3 regions of the Nocardia iowensis genome follow, and region 2 is predicted to be linked to each of the others. Evidence: riboswitches for the same ligand, from Rfam matches in the RefSeq annotation. Region 2 holds a riboswitch; each other region holds the start of a gene.
The links. Region 2 has a riboswitch for S-adenosylmethionine ahead of KV110_RS02520 (aminotransferase class V-fold PLP-dependent enzyme). Riboswitches for the same ligand answer to the same signal wherever they lie in the genome.

Region 1: another riboswitch for S-adenosylmethionine. It lies ahead of KV110_RS39165 (rhodanese-like domain-containing protein); the one in region 2 lies ahead of KV110_RS02520 (aminotransferase class V-fold PLP-dependent enzyme).
Region 3: another riboswitch for S-adenosylmethionine. It lies ahead of KV110_RS11660 (amino acid ABC transporter permease); the one in region 2 lies ahead of KV110_RS02520 (aminotransferase class V-fold PLP-dependent enzyme).

Annotation. Positions count from the first base shown of each region.
Region 1 is NZ_CP078145.1:8,476,143-8,482,080, reverse strand. It holds gene KV110_RS39180 (amidohydrolase family protein) at 1-690, opposite strand, end outside; gene KV110_RS39175 (FAD-dependent oxidoreductase) at 758-2,146, opposite strand; gene KV110_RS39170 (Rv0361 family membrane protein) at 2,494-2,940, shown strand; SAM riboswitch class IV at 3,004-3,120, shown strand; gene KV110_RS39165 (rhodanese-like domain-containing protein) at 3,135-3,551, shown strand; gene KV110_RS39160 (O-succinylhomoserine sulfhydrylase) at 3,604-4,818, shown strand; gene fgd (glucose-6-phosphate dehydrogenase (coenzyme-F420)) at 4,892-5,902, opposite strand.
Region 2 is NZ_CP078145.1:524,536-530,473, reverse strand. It holds gene KV110_RS02525 (flavin reductase family protein) at 1-318, shown strand, start outside; gene KV110_RS02520 (aminotransferase class V-fold PLP-dependent enzyme) at 338-1,657, opposite strand; SAM riboswitch class IV at 1,705-1,818, opposite strand; gene KV110_RS02515 (LysE family translocator) at 1,953-2,600, shown strand; gene KV110_RS02510 (Pls/PosA family non-ribosomal peptide synthetase) at 2,950-5,938, shown strand, end outside.
Region 3 is NZ_CP078145.1:2,534,762-2,540,699, forward strand. It holds gene KV110_RS11655 (amino acid ABC transporter ATP-binding protein) at 1-209, opposite strand, end outside; gene KV110_RS11660 (amino acid ABC transporter permease) at 206-1,246, opposite strand; SAM riboswitch class I at 1,513-1,607, opposite strand; gene KV110_RS11665 (hypothetical protein) at 1,969-2,706, shown strand; gene KV110_RS11670 (glycosyltransferase family 2 protein) at 2,714-3,901, opposite strand; gene KV110_RS11675 (LppM family (lipo)protein) at 3,909-4,655, opposite strand; gene KV110_RS11680 (carotenoid biosynthesis protein) at 4,752-5,585, opposite strand; gene KV110_RS11685 (phytoene desaturase family protein) at 5,582-5,938, opposite strand, start outside.

The DNA of each region.
Region 1 (5,938 bases), 1.0 Mb from region 2:
GAACATGTCGGTGCCGACGACGTCGCAGATGAGGTCGACGTCGGAGTCCCGGAAGGGGCGGCCCGCGCGGGTGCCCGGCAGGTCGGTGCCGAACATCAGGGCCTCGGGGTTGACCGCGTGGATGCGGCGCAGGGTGTCGGCGACGTTCATCGCAACCCGACCGAAGCCCGTTGCCTTCACCCGCGCGCCGCGGTCGACCAGATCGAGCAGGTAGGGCAGGCCCTCCTCGGACATGCCGAGGTGGTCGACGGCGAAGACGGGAAGTTTGGAGATGACCGGCTGCAGCGAGGCCAGCATCTGGCCGTCGATGTAGACCTCGACGTGCCAGCCGACGAGTTCGTGCGCGCGCAGCGCCTGCAGGGTCATGCCGGTGATGTCCGCGGCGGCCCGCTTCAGATTGAAGCGCAGGCCGCGGACGCCGATGCGGTCCAGTTCGATGATCTCGTCGTCGGTGGCGTCCAGGTCGAGCCTGGTGACACCGACCCAGCCCGCACCGAGTTCGGCGAGGGCCGCCTTCAGATAGGTCTGGTCGGTGCCCTGAAAGGAACCACTGACCACGGCACCGCCGCCGACATCGAAGCGCGACATGCGCTTTCGATAGTCGGCGATGGTGAACGGGTCGGGCAGGTAGCCCTCGTTCTCGAACCGCGGGAACCGCGGATCGAAGATGTGGAGATGGGCATCGAACACCTGTACAGAATGCCTCAGGAAAACTAATTCTGCTGTCGCGGAGGTAACAGATTCTTCCCGAGCAGGCTCAGACCTTGTGCGGCTCGCTGGCCCGCAGCATGTCTTCCCGCTCGACCACCTTGACGCGCTCGCGGCCCTCAGGCTCGCCGAGCGAACGCTCGTGCGCGTCGAGGCGGTACCAGCCCTGCCAGGTGGTGAACGGAATGCCCTTGCTCTCCAGGAACTCGGTGACGGCGTCCAGCTCCGGCCGCGCGGCCGGGGTGAAGTTCGCGCTGTCGTCGAGCAGGCAGGCCACCGTCTCGTTGGCGTCGCCCTTGGTGTGGCCGATGAGGCCGACCGGGCCGCGCTTGATCCAGCCGGTGACGTAGGTGGCCGGGATGTAGCGGTCCGCGCCGTCGGCGTTCTCGTCGGCGATGACGCGCCCCGCCTCGTTGGGCACGGTGCCCGCCTGGTCGTCGAACGGCAGGTTGGTCAGGTTCTGCGACAGGTAGCCGACGGCCCGGTAGACCGCCTGCACGTCCCATTCCTTGAACACGCCGGTGCCCTTGACGTTGCCGGTGCCGTCGAGCTGGGTGCGCTCGGTGCGCAGGCCGACCACCTTGCCGTTCTCGCCGAGGATCTCGGCGGGCGACTCGAAGAAGTGCAGGAACAGCTTGTGTGGCCGGTCGCCGACGTCGCGAATCGCCCACTGCTCCAGCGTGTTGGCGATCATGTCGACCTGCTTGGAGTGGCGGCGCGCGGCCTCGGAGCCCTCGTCGTATTCGATGTCCTCGGGATCGACGATGACCTCGATGGTCGGCGAGTGGTCCAGTTCGCGCAGCTCCAGTGGGGTGAACTTGGCCTGTGCCGGGCCACGGCGGCCGAACACGTGCACCTCGAGCGCCTTGTTGGCCTTGAGGCCCGCGTAGACGTTCGGCGGGATCTCGGTCGGCAGCAGCTCGTCACCGGTCTTGGCCAGCACCCGCGCCACATCGAGTGCGACGTTGCCGACGCCGAGCACGGCGACCTTCTCCGCGTCCAGCGGCCAGGTGCGCGGGACGTCCGGGTGACCGTCGTACCAGGACACGAAGTCCGCGGCGCCGTAGGAGCCGTCCAGGCCGATGCCAGGGATGCCAAGCGCGCGGTCGGCGTTGGCGCCGGTGGAGAAGATGACCGCGTCGTAGAACGTGCGCAGATCATCGAGGGTGATGTCGGTGCCGTAGTCGATGTTGCCGAGCAGGCGCACCTGCGGCTTGTCGAGGACCTTGTGCAGGGCGGTGATGATGCCCTTGATGCGCGGATGGTCCGGCGCGACGCCGTAGCGGATCAGCCCGAACGGCGCGGGCATGCGCTCGAACAGGTCGATGCTCACCTCGGCATCGGACTTCATCAAGGCGTCGGCGGCGTAGATCCCGGCCGGTCCGGCGCCAACGATCGCGATGCGGAGCGGGCGGCTCGCTGCATTCTGTTCGGTCATCTTTTACGCGCACCCTTATGGTCGAGAACAATTACGGCGTCTTCCTTAGCCTAGGCTAAGTTACGCGCTGGCTGGTTGCACCTGTCGATGCGGACACTGAGGGTGTCGGCTCGTGGCCACCCCAGTCGCGGCTATGACAGCAGGCCGCAGTCCCGCGATTCTATCGGTGACGACGCGGACGGCCCTCGGCGGTGCGCGAACTGAGTGGATGCCACCCGGCCCGTTCTGTCCGGGTTACCCGACCCGGCGAGGCTGATCCTCGCGTTGTCGAGCGCACTTCACCGCGTACTGCCGTGCGGGGCGGGGGCGATCGCCGGATAACCCTGCCGACCAGGGATCATCGTCGTATGAGCGATCAGCAGTCACCCGCGGAAGACGAAGTCATCGTGGTCGATCAGACCGACAAGCGTTCGGTGGCGCCGTTCGTCGCGGCCGCCGTGCTCGCGGTGATCGTGCTCGTCGCGATCACCATCGGCGGGGTGCTGTCGCCCGCTGAGAAAAATGTCACAGAATCGGACAAGATCGCCGCCGCGGTGCGCAACTTCGTCGACGGCTCCAACAGCACTGAGATGGTGCCTCCACCAGGCACGGGATGCCCGGGCTTCGATCCGAAACGATCCCCGCTGGCGGGTCGGTCCGGCGCCGGAAAGACCGTGGAAATCACGAAACTCGTCGATCCGATGGTCGATGGCGACCGGGCGAAGGCCACGGTCACTACCAAGGTCGACGGCGACGAGTCGACCGCGACCTGGAATCTGACCCGGTCCGGCGACAAATGGCTGGTCTGTAATTGAGCATTCTCATACCGTGAGCAGCCGTTTGACAGGGTGACCCTTGTCCAGGCAATCTCAGCAGAAGGTCATGAGAACCAGTGTCAAGCCCCGGCAATACTGGTCGGCAACCCTCCTCCGCGGTGGGGTGCTCCGGGTGACGACCTGGCCGTGCGTCAAACCCGAGCGCGGCAAGTGCGGATTCTAGGAGGGTCCATATGAGTTATGCCGGTGACATCACCCCGCAGCAGGCCTGGGAATTGTTGCGGGACAACCCGGAAGCCGTTCTGGTCGATGTGCGTACCGAGGCCGAGTGGAAGTTCGTCGGCGTGCCCGACACCAGTTCGATCGAGCGCCCCACGGTGCTGATCGAGTGGGTCGACACCACCGGGACGCGCAACAGCGAGTTCACCGAGCAGCTGGTCACGGCGCTCGACGGACACAATCCGGACGCCCCGGTGATCTTCCTGTGTCGGTCCGGGCAGCGCTCCATCGGCGCGGCGATCGCCGCGACGCAGGCCGGGTTCGCCACCTCCTACAACGTGCTCGAGGGCTTCGAAGGCCCGGTCGACGAGCACGGGCACCGCGGCGGCAGTGGCTGGCGTGCCCTCGGCTTGCCCTGGCGGCAGTCATGAACTGCTGTCTGATCAACGCGTTGTCGCGGAGCTCTGTCGTCGGGAGGCAGTCGTGATCACCGGTGGTGCGTTCGACAAGCCGCTGCCCGACGGCGTCGGTCCCGCGACGCTCGGCGTGCGAGGAGGGTTGCGGCGCTCCGGTTTCGAGGAAACCAGCGAGGCGCTGTACCTGACGTCCGGTTTCGTCTACGAGAGTGCGGAGGCCGCCGAGGCCGCGTTCACCGGCGACGTCGAGCATTTCGTCTACTCCCGCTACGGCAACCCGACGGTCGCCATGTTCGAGGAGCGGATGCGGCTGCTCGACGGTGCCGAAGCGTGTTTCGCGACCGCGAGCGGAATGTCCGCGGTATTCACCGCTTTGGGCGCGCTGCTCGGCGCCGGTGATCGACTTGTGGCCGCGCGCAGCCTGTTCGGGTCCTGCTTCGTGGTGTGCAACGAGATCCTGCCGCGCTGGGGAGTGGAGACCGTCTTCGTCGACGGCGAGGATCTGGGCCAGTGGGAGCAGGCACTGTCCGTGCCCACCAAGGCGGTGTTCTTCGAGACACCGGCCAATCCCATGCAGACCCTCGTCGACGTGCGCCGGGTCACCGAGCTCGCGCACGCCGCGGGCGCGAAAGTGGTGCTGGACAACGTCTTTGCCACACCGCTGCTGCAGCGGGGCTTCGAACTCGGCGCCGACGTGGTCGTCTACTCGGGCACCAAGCACATCGACGGCCAGGGTCGGGTGCTCGGCGGGGCCATCCTCGGCGAGAAGGACTACATCGAGGGTCCGGTGAAAACCCTGATGCGCCATACCGGTCCGGCGCTCAGCCCGTTCAATGCGTGGACCCTGCTCAAGGGCTTGGAGACAATGCCGCTGCGGGTGCGTCATTCGACCGAGTCCGCGCTGCGCATCGCCCGCTACCTGGAGACCAACAAGGCCGTCAGCTGGGTGAAATACCCCTTCCTGGAATCACATCCGCAACACGGCCTGGCCACCAGCCAGATGAGCGCGGGCGGCACCGTGGTCACCTTCGAACTGAACGCGCCCGCGCACGAAGCCAAGAAGCGCGCGTTCGAAGTCCTCAACCGCCTCCGCATCGTCGACATCTCCAACAACCTCGGCGATGCCAAGTCCCTGATCACCCACCCCGCCACCACAACCCACCGCGCGATGGGCCCGGAAGGCCGCGCCACCATCGGCCTCACCGACGGCGTAGTCCGCATCTCGGTAGGCCTGGAGGACGTCGAAGATCTCCTCGCCGACCTCGACCGCGCGCTGAGTTAGCACCCCACAGAAGACTCCACACGTTTCACAGCGGGTTGATGGTCCTGTGAAACGTGTGGACCGTCTGTGAAGTTCAGGCCAGGGCGCGCAGGCGGGGGGCGAGGTCGCGCTGGAACAGGTCGAGGAAGCGACGCTGGTCGTGGCCGGGGGCGTGGAAGACCAGGTGGTTGAGGCCGGCGTCGAGGTAGGGCTTGATGAGGTCGACGGCCTGGTCGGGGTCGCTGGCGACGATCCAGCGCTTGGCGATCTGTTCGATCGGCAGTGCGTCGGCGGCGGCTTCCATCTCGATCGGGTCGGTGATGCTGTGCTTCTGTTCCGGAGTCAGGCTCAGCGGTGCCCAGAAGCGCGTGTTCTCCAGGGCCAGTTCGGGATCGGTGTCGTAGGAGATCTTGATTTCGATCATCCGATCGATGTCGTCGACGGTGCGGCCTGCCTTGGCGGCGCCCTCGGCGACTGCGGGCATCAGTTTCTCGGTGTAGAGCTCCATGCCCTTGCCGGAGGTGCAGATGAAGCCGTCACCCGCACGTCCCGCGTAGCGTGCGACGAGCGGACCGCCTGCGGCCACGTAGACCGGGATGCCGCCCTTGGGCACGTCGTAGATGGACGCGCCGACGGTGTTGTAGTACTCGCCGCTGAAGTCGACGCGGTCACCGGTCCACAGGGCGCGCATCAGGTCGACCGCCTCGCGCAGACGCGCGAAACGTTCCTTGAATTCCGGCCATTCGCCCTTGTAGCCGGTGGCGATCTCGTTCAGCGCCTCGCCGGTGCCGACACCGAGCATGATCCGATCGGGGTACAGACAACCCATCGTGGCGAAGGCCTGTGCGATCACCGCCGGGTTGTAGCGGAAGGTGGGGGTGAGCACCGAGGTGCCGAGTTGAATCCGTTGGGTGCGTTCGCCGACCGCCGCCATCCAGGCCAGCGAGAACGGTGCGTGCCCGCCCTTGTGCCGCCACGGCTGGAAGTGGTCGCTCACGGTGGCGCTGTCGAGGCCGTGTTCCTCGGCCAGCACCGCGATTTCCACCAGTTCCCGCGGCCCGAACTGTTCCGCCGACGCCTTGTACCCGAGCTTGAGATCACCCATGCGCGCCACTCCTGTCGCTTCGCTGCACACCTGTGC
Region 2 (5,938 bases):
CTGGTCGATGCCGACTCCGTGGTCATCCACTTCCTCGGCGAACACCAGCACGACCTGGCCCAGCGCTTCGCCCGCACCGCCGAGAACCGCTTCACCGACCGCTCGCTGTGGACCACCCTCGACACCGGCGAACCAGTTCTGCACGGCACCCCCATCTGGGTCCGCGCCACCATCCACCAACTCATCCCCATCGGCGACCACACCCTGGTCGTAGGCCTGGTGACCCGAGTCCACGACAACACCAACGAAACCCCCACCGCCGCCCCCCTCCTCTACTACAACGGCCAATACCACCGCCCCACCAAACTCGGCGACTAAACCCCCTGCGAGCCCCGACTCAGCCGACAAGGCAGGGCGCGGCGCCGGTCGGGGCTTGGGAAGTGAACGGCCGGGTCTCGGGGGTGGGGTTCCAGAGGCCGTTGGTGCTGGCGTAGTTCCAGGTGGGGCCGGTGTGGACGAGGGTGGCTACGGCCTGGACGAGGCGGTCGATGTCGGCCGAGGTGGTGCCGAGGCCGATGCTGGCGCGCAGGGCACCGTCGAGCTCGAGGCGGGCGAGCAAGGGGTGGGCGCAGAAACGGCCGTCGCGGACGCCGATGCCGTGTTCAGCGGACAGGTAGGCGGCGACGTGGCCGGGGACGAAACCGTCCAGGGTGAAAGCGACGATGCCGACGGTGTCGGGGGCGTCGGTCCAGATGCGGAGCAACCGCACGCCGGGGATGGCGGCGAGACCGGCGCGGAGCCGGTCGGCGAGGTGATGTTCGTGAGTGGCGAGGGTGTCGGCGTCGATCTCACAGAGCGCGTCACAGGCGGCGGCGAGTGCGGCGGCCCCGAGCACGTTCGGCGAACCGCCCTCGTGCCGCTGCGGTGCGGGCGCCCACTCCGCGCCGGAGGTGGTGACCTCGCGGACCGCGCCGCCACCGGCGAGGTACGGCTCCGCGTTGTCCAGCCAATCCCGGCGACCGACGAGCACGCCGGCACCGAACGGCGCGTACAACTTGTGCCCGGAAAATGCGACATAGTCGATACCCGTGTCGCGCAAGCTGATTCGCCGATGCGGCGCGAGCTGCGCGGCATCGACCAGGATGCGTGCCCCGCACTGGTGGGCGATGGTAGCGAGGCGCTCCAACGGCAACACCTCGCCGGTGACATTGGACGCGCCGGTCACCGCCAGCAGCGCGGCGGGCTTGCTGCACAACTCGGCGACCAAGCGGCCGATGGTCTCCTCGACGGTGGCACCGGCCTGGACCACCCGGCGGCCGTGCCTGGTCCATGGCAGGAAGTTGGCGTGATGTTCGATGTCGAGCACCACGGTGTCGCCCGGCACGCAGGAGGCGAGCAGGTTCAGCGAATCGGTGGTGTTGCGAGTGAACACCACCACCTGGTCGTCGGCCGCGTCGAGGAAGCGGCTCACCGAACCACGGGCAGCCTCGTAGCACTCGGTGGAGATCCGCGAGGCATAGCCGGCGCCGCGGTGCACGCTCGCGTAGAACGGCAACAACTGCTGCACCCGGTCGGTGACCTGGGCCAATGCGGGTGCGCTCGCGGCGTAGTCGAAGTTTGCGTAGGTGGTCGTCCCGCCCTGGACGAGCGGCACCTGAAGGTCATCGCCGGACACCCGAGCAAGAGCGGCACAGTTACGATCCACAACAACAGTCATCAGATAAATCCCATCGGCTCTGGGACCCGCAATCAGATGATTCGTCGAGTCCGCGCTTGCCGCACCCGGTCGGGCGTCGGCCTGGTCGTCACCCGGAGCACCCCACCGCGGAGGAGGGTTGCCGACCAGCAAGCCGGGGCTGAACGCTGGTACTCATGACCTGACCCGAGATTGGCAGAAACAGCCCGACCCTGTCAACTGTGTCGTCGGCGTGGCCGCGGCGCGTAGTGGTCGGGTTGGGCGGGCGGGGCGGAAATGCGTTGCTTATTCGGGGGTTCTGGGATCACATTGCGGGGTGTCGGTTTCCCTGCTGCTCAGCTTTATCGGGGTGTGCGTCCTGCTGTCGATCACGCCTGGGCCGGATTCGTTCCTGGTGCTGCGATTCTCGCTGGTGGACGCGCGACCGGGGATCGCCGCCGCGATCGGGTCGGCACTGGGCGGCATTCTGTGGGCGGTGGTGGTCGCGGCCGGTGTCGCGGCGCTGCTGGAGCAGTCGGCGACGGCTTACCGCGTGCTCAAGGTGGTGGGTGGAATCTACTTGGTGTACTTGGGTGTTCGCGCGCTGCTCGACCAACGGCGGCAGCGGCGGGCTGCGCGGGAAGCCGGCGACTCCGACGGCCTGGCGCACACCGGCACGGGCACCCGTACCTCGGTTCGCTCGGCGTTCACCGCGGGGATCGTCTCGTGCATGTTCAACCCGAAGGTCGGCCTGTTCTATCTCGCCGTGCTACCCCAGTTCCTCACCGAGGTCACCTTCGTCAACACCCTCGCGCTCGGCGCCATCGAATCGCTCATCGCCGCGGTAGAGATGGTGATCCTGGCCTTGGTCGCCTCCCGCGCGGTCGCGCTGCTGCGCCGCCCGAAGATCCGGGAACGGCTGGAACAGGCCAGCGCCGCCATCCTGGCCACCCTCGGCATCGGCACCGCCGCCTCAGCGGCCTGAATCCCACCGCCGCGGCGGTGCTCGAAACGCCCTGAGCTGCAATATCACCGGGGCGATGAGCGGAATCACAACAGGGCGAACCCACCGACCCAGCGACTATCTGGCGAACCTGCCGCGGAACCCGCCCACCAGGCCTTGCTTCGGCGCGCCCGCAAGAAATCGCCACGACCTGCAACGACTCGGCCCGCGTTCGGGAGCCCCGCAACCGCGCCGGTGAACAACAAACGTCGACAACCCCGAGTACCGTGGACAACTGGTCACCAGGGTGTTTGCCCACTGGTAACCCAGCTATGACACAACAACACCAGGGAAGTGCGAGGCAGGTCGAATGGGAGGTGGGCAGGGCGTCATGCTCCAGCCACAGGTTGACGCGACGGTGGATCCGCTCCTACGGACCCCGCACACGCCACCGGCCCGGACTCTCGTCGACATCCTGACCGCCACCGCGCTGACCCACCCCGATGCACCCGCCATCGATGACGGCGACACGGTGCTCACCTACCTCGAACTCGTTGCCGAGATCGAGCAGACCGTGGCCCGGCTGGCCAAGGCGGGTGTGCGGCCGGGTGACCGGGTCGGCGTGCGCATGCCGTCGGGCTCCCGAGACCTCTACCTCACCATCCTTGCCGTGCTCTACGCGGGCGCCGCCTATGTGCCGGTCGACGCCGATGACCCGGACGAACGGGCCCAGCTGGTCTTCGGCGAGGCTCAGGTCACCGCGATCGTGACCGCGGCGGGCATCGAGACGACACCGGTGGGAATCCGTGCCGCAGCGGACAACTCACCCGACGCGAGCACAAGTTCCGCGCCGACCCCGGCCGACGACGCCTGGATCATCTTCACCTCCGGCTCCACCGGGACGCCGAAAGGTGTTGCGGTGACCCATCGCAACGCCGCCGCCTTTGTCGACGCCGAGGCCAGGCTCTTCCTGCCGGACGCCCCGATCGGCCCCGGCGACCGGGTGCTCGCCGGACTCTCGGTCGCCTTCGACGCCTCCTGTGAAGAGATGTGGCTGGCTTGGCGCAACGGCGCCTGCCTCGTCCCCGCCCCGCGCGACCTGGTCCGCACCGGCGCCGACCTCGGCCCATGGCTGGTACGCCGGGAGATCAGCATCGTCTCCACGGTGCCTACGCTGGCCGCCACCTGGCCCGCCGAGGCGCTGGACGCGGTCCGGCTGTTGATCTTCGGCGGCGAGGCGGTGCCGCCGGAACTCGCCGAACGTCTTGCCGGGAATGGAGATACGGAGCGCGAGGTCTGGAATACCTACGGCCCCACCGAGGCAACGGTGGTCGCCTGCGCCGCGCTGCTCGACGACACGTGGCCGATCCGGATCGGGCTCCCGCTCGACGGCTGGGACCTGGTGGTGGTCGACGCGGCCGGAAACCCGGTGGGCGAGGGCGAATCCGGCGAGCTGGTGATCGGCGGCGTCGGCCTGGCCCGCTATCTCGATCCCGCCAAAGACGCGGAAAAGTACGCGCCGCTGCCCTCGCTCGGCTGGGAACGCGCCTACCGCAGCGGCGATCTGGTGCGTAACGACCGCGCGGGGCTGGTCTTCCTCGGCCGCGCCGACGATCAGATCAAGCTCGGCGGCCGCCGCATCGAACTCGGCGAGATCGACAACGCGCTGCAACACCTGCCCGGCATCACCGGCGCCGCCGCCGCGATACGAACCACCAAGGCGGGCAACAAGATTCTGGTCGGCTACCTCACCGGACCCGGCCCCGATTTCGACGCCAAGGCCGCGCGGGCCCAACTCGCCGAACAACTTCCGGCGCCACTGGTCCCCCGGCTCGCGGTGGTCAACGAACTGCCCACCCGCACCTCCGGCAAGGTGGACCGCAACGCCCTGCCATGGCCGTTACCGAACAACACCGACGACGATACCGAAAGCGAACTCACCGGCACCGCGCAATGGGTTGCGCGACTGTGGGATTCGGTCCTCGGCGGCGAGGCCACCGACCTCGATGCGGACTTCTTCGAGCTGGGCGGTGGTTCGCTGGCGGCGGCCCAGTTGGTCACCGCGCTGCGCGAGCGCTACCCGCAGGTCACCGTCGCCGACCTCTACGACCATCCGCGCCTCGGCGCGCTGGTCGAACTGCTGGAGCAGAGCACACCGGCCGTCGCCGTCGAGGAGCGCGTCGTGCGCCCGACACCGCGGCTCGCGCAGTGGACGCAGGTGCTCGCCACCATCCCGCTCACCACGCTCACCGGCCTGCAATGGCTCACCTGGCTGGCGATCGTCGGCAATATCGCGGGCTGGTCCGGCTCGCTGCCGTGGCTACCGCACCTGTCCTGGTGGTGGACGCTGGCCGCGTTCCTGCTCTTCATCTCGCCGCCCGGCCGGATGGCGATCTGCGTCGCGGGCGCTCGACTACTGCTGCGCGGGGTTACGCCCGGCCGGTATCCGCGCGGCGGTTCGGTGCATCTGCGGCTCTGGGCGGCAGTCCGGCTATCCGAGGCCAGCGGCGCCGAAAACCTCTCGGGCGCACCGTGGATGGTCCCATTCGCCAGGGCGCTCGGCGCGAAGATCGGCAAGGGCGTCGATCTGCACACCCTCCCGCCGGTGACCGGCATGCTCGAACTGGGCGACGGGTGCAGCGTGGAACCCGAGGTCGACCTGTCCGGCTACTGGATCGACGGCGACGTCGTGCACCTCGGCCCGGTCACCGTCGGCGCGGGTGCGGTGATCGGCGCCCGCTCTATCCTGCTGCCCGGCACCAGGATCGGCAAGAACGCCGAGATCGCTCCCGGCTCCGCGGTATCCGGCAAGGTCAAAGCCGAGCAGGAGTGGGCGGGCTCGCCCGCCTCGAAAGTCGGTAAGGCACACCATCGCTGGCCCGGCCACACACCCGCTCGGGCGGCGCACTGGGTGGCGATCTTCGGCGTCACCTCGATGGCGTTGGCCGCCGTGCCCATCCTCGGGCTCGGCTCGGGCGGCATCTTCATCGCCTGGTTCATCCGCGATACCCGCACCCTCGCTGGCGGTTTGGGCCGCGCCTTCGCGATCCTGCCGGTCGCGACGCTGCTCAGTTTGGCGGTGTACGCGGTGGTCACCATCCTGGCGGTGCGGCTGCTCAGCATCGGACTGACCGAGGGCTACCACCCGGTGCGCAGCCGGGTCGGCTGGCAGGTGTGGTCCACCGAGCGCCTGCTGGACGCGGCACGCACCTTCCTGTTCCCGCTCTACGCCAGCCTGCTCACGCCGGTCTGGCTTCGCCTGCTCGGCGCGAAGATCGGCAAGAGCGTCGAGGCGTCGACGGTGTTGCTGCTGCCCAAATTCACCACGGTCGCGGACGGCGCGTTCCTGGCCGACGACACCATGATCGCCAGCTACGAAC
Region 3 (5,938 bases), 2.0 Mb from region 2:
ATCAGCTCACCGTCGATGTGCACGGTGCCCGCATCCAGCGACTCCAGATGATTGACCACCCGCAGCAGCGTGGACTTGCCGGAGCCGGAGGGACCGATCACCGTCACCACCTCGCCGGAGCGCACGGTCAAATCGACGCCACGCAGCACCTCGTGCGCACCATAGGATTTGCGGACGCCGCGAATTTCGACGGCGGGTGCGGCGGTCATCGGGTCGCTCCTCGTGGTGCGGTGGTGCTGTTTTCGGCGATCTCGCGCAGCTTCTGCCAGGCCCGCGCGACCGGCGACGGCGGTGGGGTGCGCTGGGTGCCCTTGGCGTAGTGGCGCTCGATGTAGTACTGCGCCACCGAGAGCACGGTGGTGAGCACGATGTACCAGGCGGTCGCGACCATCAGCAGCGGCACCACCCGGCCGTTGCGTCCGTAGATCACCTGGACCTGGTAGAACAGTTCCGCGATCGCCATCACCGAGACGATCGAGGTGCCCTTGAACAGGCTGATCACCTCGTTGGTCGCATTGGGCAGAATCGACCGCATCGCTTGCGGGACCACGATGGTGCGGAACTGTCGCAGGCGCGGAATGCCGAGCGCCGCAGCGGCTTCCAGCTGGCCCGCGTCCACGGAGATGATGCCGGCGCGGATGATCTCGGCCGAATACGCCGCCTGATGCAGGGCCAGCCCGATCACCGCCGCGGTGAAGCCACTGATCACGCCGTTCACCTCGAAGGTGAAAAACGCGGGGCCGAACGGGATTCCGAGCGACAGCGTGTTGTACAGGTAGGCGATGTTGAACCAGAACAGCAGCTGCACGATGAGCGGGATCGAGCGGAATGCCCAGATGTAGCACCACGAGATCACCCGTAGCACCGGGTTGTTCGACAATCGGGCGATCGCCAGCGCGGTGCCGAGCAGGAAGCCGAGTGCCGTTCCCCAAGCGGTCAGTTCCAGCGTCACTTTCAGCGCTGCCAGCACTGATTCCGCGGTGACGTACTTGGCGAACGTCGGCCAATCCCAACCCGGGTTGGTGGCCAGGCCATGGATGAACTGCGCGAGCAGGATCAGCGCGACGGCGCTGATCACCCACCGCCACGGGTGCCACTGTTTGGCCACGGTTGGTGCGGGGGCGGCCTGCCCCGGGTCTGCGGCGGTTTCGGCACCGGTCGCGGTGTCGACAGCAACCGGCGTGCCGGTATCGGCGTCGGTTTCGCCGGGGACGGCGGCGGCATCGGGTGCGGCGGACGCACTCATGACTCCACCTCGCTGGCGCTCGGCTCCGTCATGACTGCGTTTGGCAGCTGTGCCTTTTGTTCGCTCGCTACGCTCACTCATGACGGGTCCTTCGGAAGAACGAACGAGACCGCGCCACTCGGGCCGCGGTCACATCACCCGGCCAGCGACGGGTGCACAGACTGGCTGCGGGTCAGCCCCGACAGCTCGCGGACGTCACTTTGCACTGATCGATATGGCGACGGCCCCAACGGGTGCCGCGAGCAGCGGAAATGATCACTTCGGTTCCTCCATCGGTCCCGGCGGAAGCACCCGCACCCGGTGAACCGGGGGGTTGCTGCGACGTCGACGAGCCAGGTCTCTCGGTCGCTCTGGATGGTTGTCGCCGATCCGGACATCGGGTGATGCCAGGGTCGAGCCGAATTATCATGCCCAGCAGGCGAACCCTGGGGCAAGGGAAGTAATCACGGTGAGCGTAGATCTTGCCGGGGTCCGATTCGCGGAGTAAATCCGATAGCCGGACATGTGCTGACACAGCCTGATCGGTTTCCGGCGACAGTGCCGCGCCACCTGGACGGTGTGCTGCTCACGTATTCGGGCGGTACTGCCGGAAGCAGCGTACGACTCGCGCTGTGCGGGGCCCCTTGCAGGTCGTCCGCAGGACACGCCGATGACTTGCCGGGCGTAATACAGCCAGTTCAGCGGGTTTGCCGGAGTACCGTCGACCTTCGATTGCGTCGACGATGAGAGAGGTCTCCGTGACCGTGATGCGCCGTCTGACCATTTTGTCTGCTGTCGCGACCTGCTCGGTCGCACTGGCCCTGGCCGCTCCTGTCGCGAGTGCGGCCCCGGCGCCGCCCGCTCCTGGCGAGGTCCGCACGACGGGGGATCGTCCCGCCCAGACCGGTACCGCCGCGCCCGGCGATGTCCTCGGCGTGTACAACACCGCGATCGAGGGCCTGCGTTCCTTCGGTATGCAGCCGTTCCTCTACCCGACCGCGGCAGCGTTCTGCCTCGACGGCACCACCTACGGACTGGCCCCCGCGGTGGCGGGTGCCGTGCCGGGCCCATGGCCCAAGACCACGGTCGCCATTCCCGGCCTCGACCTGACCGCCGTCAAGGCCGGGCAGACCATGTTCACCTTCATCCCGTACGGGTTGGGCCACGACGGCTCGGACACCACCGGCATGCATGTCGCCTGGATGAACCTGACGAGCGGCCGAGGCGGGCTGGCCGCCATGGGCCCGCTGTCCACCGTCTTCGGTGGCATGATTCCCGCCGAAGTCCCGCCCGCCCTGCGCCCGATGGCCGAACGTGCCATCCAGGACTTCTTTTTCGCCGCCCTCCCGATGGGCGGCGTCCGCGCCGTACCCGTCGAGACCGGCACCGGCACCGTGCTGGCCGCGGTTTTCGGCACGGTGGAGAACGGCGGAAAGTCCTGCTTCTTCTTGCCCACGGTTGGCATCACCGAGGTTCGGTAAGCCCCAGCTAGGCGCCGACGGAACCGAGCGCGCGACCCTTCCAGCGCAGCGTCCCGCGTCGGCGGGCGCGGTGGGAGCGTACCCACAGCCGGAGATAGGCGGCGATGGACAGCGGGTGGGCCAGTGCGGCAACGACATCGGCGGGGGCGACCGGACCGCCGGTTTCGAGGGAGCGGGACAACAGCCTGCCGGTGACGGCGGCGGCGTAGCCGAGGAGTCCGATGCGGCGGACGGTGCCGCGACCACACGACGCCGCCAACGGTGGCACCCAATAGCCGAGGGCGGCAAGAAGTCCCACGGCCGCGCCGCCCGGGATCGTGCCGCCGTAGGCCGACCACAGCCAGCGGGTGTAGCCGTCGTCGAGTTCGTGTACGCCCGAGTACATTCGGGTGCTTGCCATCCGTCCCGCGCCCACGAGGGCGGTGGGTTGTCCTGCGCGGCGCAGTGTTCGGGCGATATCAAGGTCCTCGGTGGCACTGGCGGCCACCGCGGCGTGCCCGCCGACGGCCCGGTAGGCAGCGGTGTCGAACACCAGAAATTGGCCGCAGGCAACCGAAGTCGACGGCCGCAGACTCCGATTCGCCACCGAAATCGGCAATGTCGCCGCCCACGACCAGCACAGCAGCGGCTGCACCAACGCCTCGGCCACGGACTCGGCCCGCTGCATCGGCCAAGGTGACAGCAACGCGACCCGCCGCCTGCGCAATTCGGTGACCGCCGCAGCGACCGCACCCGGTCCCAGTCGCACATCCGCGTCCACGAACACCAGCACCGGCGTCGCCACCGCCTCGGCCAATCGCGCACACGCGGCGGCCTTCCCGGTCCACCCGGGCGCTGGTTCGGTGTCGTTGCGCAACACCGTGATTCGCGGATCGCCACCGGCCGCCTCGATCGCCGCCGCAAACGTGTCATCGCCCGACGCGTCATCGAGAATCAACACACTCATCCGCGCCACCCCCTGCTGCACCCGCAGGTCCGCAAGCAGCCCGGGCAATCGCTCCGCCTCGTCACGAGCCGGAACACACACGGTCACCGGCTCGGTCACACCGCCCGCCGCGTCCGTCAGCTGCCGCACTGTCATCCGGTTGAACAGCCCGATCCCCGCCCCGCCCACCGCGATACCGGCCCCGACCAGCGTCACCCATCCGACGAACGGGACCTGCCTGCGGCAAAGCGCAAGTGGAGCCTCCGTCATGTCCCGTTCAACGGCCCTGCTTGACCGTTTTCCACCAGCGGCTCCAGGAGAGGCCGGTGGGGGCGCCGGGGGCAGGCGGGTTGCGGTCCATGTAGGCCATGGTGGCGATGATGGCGGCGACGGCGAGGGTGATGCCGCCGACGATGCCGGCCCAGCCCGCGAAGGAGCGGGTGTTGGGGTCGGCGTAGCTGACCTCGGCGCGCACGGTGGAGACGTCGCCGGCGGGGAGTTTCCAGGAGACGATGTTGTCGCCTTCACGGGTGCCGTTGGTCTTGGCGACGCGGGCCGGGAACGCGACGGTGAACTGCACGTCGGAGCCGTGCGGTGGCACGGACTTCAAATCGACGCGGCCGCTGAGGCTGACCAGGTCGCCGGTGCGCTGGAAGCCCAGCTGGAACATGCCCTGGGTCTGTTCGGACAGCTGACCGAGCTGTCCGACCTCGCCGAACGACATGTCCTCGAAGAACACCTGGCTACCCACGTAGCCGTCCTGGGTGTAGGGCTCCACCCGCACCTTCGCCGCGAGCGAGTCGGGCGCTTTCAGCTGTGGACCCTTGTCGTTGGGCTCGGTGGGGACGACCGCGGCGACGATCCGCCCGGACACCCGGTCATTGGACGAGACGCCCATCGATACCTGCACCCGCAGGCAGCCCGCGAGTACGGGAACCAGCAACGCCGCGAGCAGGACGGCCGCGGCGATACGCGCGCCAAGGCGGCGCTGCCGCGGCGTCGGTAGTACCGGGGCATCGGGCATCGTGGTGACGGGACTCGGCTGCACGGGGACATCGTGCCAGGCCATCCGTCCAGATGGCCACGCGACGGGCGGAACGAGGCTCGCGATGTGCTTCGCCTAGCCCACCGGATCGGGTCCGAGGCGGGAAAAGTGGAGGTGACGCAGCAGCGGGACGCCCACTATGGCCAGCCCGACGCCGCCGTAGGCAGCCGAAAACGGCAGGCCGAGAAACACGGCGTGCGCGAGGGTGGACCCGAGCCAGGTCCAGAGGAAAACCACCACCGGCACCGCGACCGAACCGGTTCCCGGCCCAGTGTGTCGCGCTGTGTCGTCCAGCCCTACTGACGGGATCGCGCGATCCCAGACGGTCAACAGCACACCCATCAGTAGTGTCACCGCGAACCACCCGAGGTAGTTGGTGTACGGAATCTCGGCGAGGCCGGGCAGGCCTGAGTCGGTGTCGCACCACCGCCACTGCCCATCGGCGACCATCTGCGGATCCAAGAACAGATCCCACCCGACCGCACCCACCGCTGTCAGTCCGATCCGTGACAGCGCTCGGCGCGATATCAGCCCGACCACCACCCACACCGGATACAGCCCACCGGTCCAGGCCAGCGGAACCACCAGCGGCACCCCGCCGAGCGCGGGACCCAACCGATCCACCGCGTACTCGTAACACCCGAACGGGAACCCCGTTGCGGTACCGACGATCTCGGCGGTGAGCCCGAGCCCGGAGACGATCACCAAAAACCCGGCCGCGTAACGAATCCCGCGCGTCGCCGACGCATGCGCCAATGCCGTGCCCGCCGAGAGCAAGACGACCACCGCGGTGACCCGGTCTCGCGCAACATCCGACGTCAGCGGGTACCCGATCTGCGCGACGATCAGCAGCGCCGCCAGCGCGATGGGCACAAGATCGACGCGCGGCGCTGCCGCGGGCTTCGTCATCGCCTGCGCAGCAAGGGGAATCGGCCGCGCCGCAGGTCACGGATGACCAGGTCGGCGGCACTGCGCCCGCTGGCGCCGGAGACACCGCCACCCGGATGTGTCGACGCACCGGTCAGATACAACCCCGGTGCGCCCGGCACACGCTGCCCGGACAGTTCCGGCAGCGGCCGCCACAGCATCATCTGATCGAGCGACATCTCCACGTGCATCACATTGCCGCCGAGCAGCCCCATCTCCCGCTCCAGATCGACCGGCGTCTGCACATGCCTGCGCAGCACCGAATCGGCGAAACCCGGTGCGTAGGAGTCCACTTCGGCAATGATGCGGTCGGCTTCCCGGTCGGCGTGCTCGGC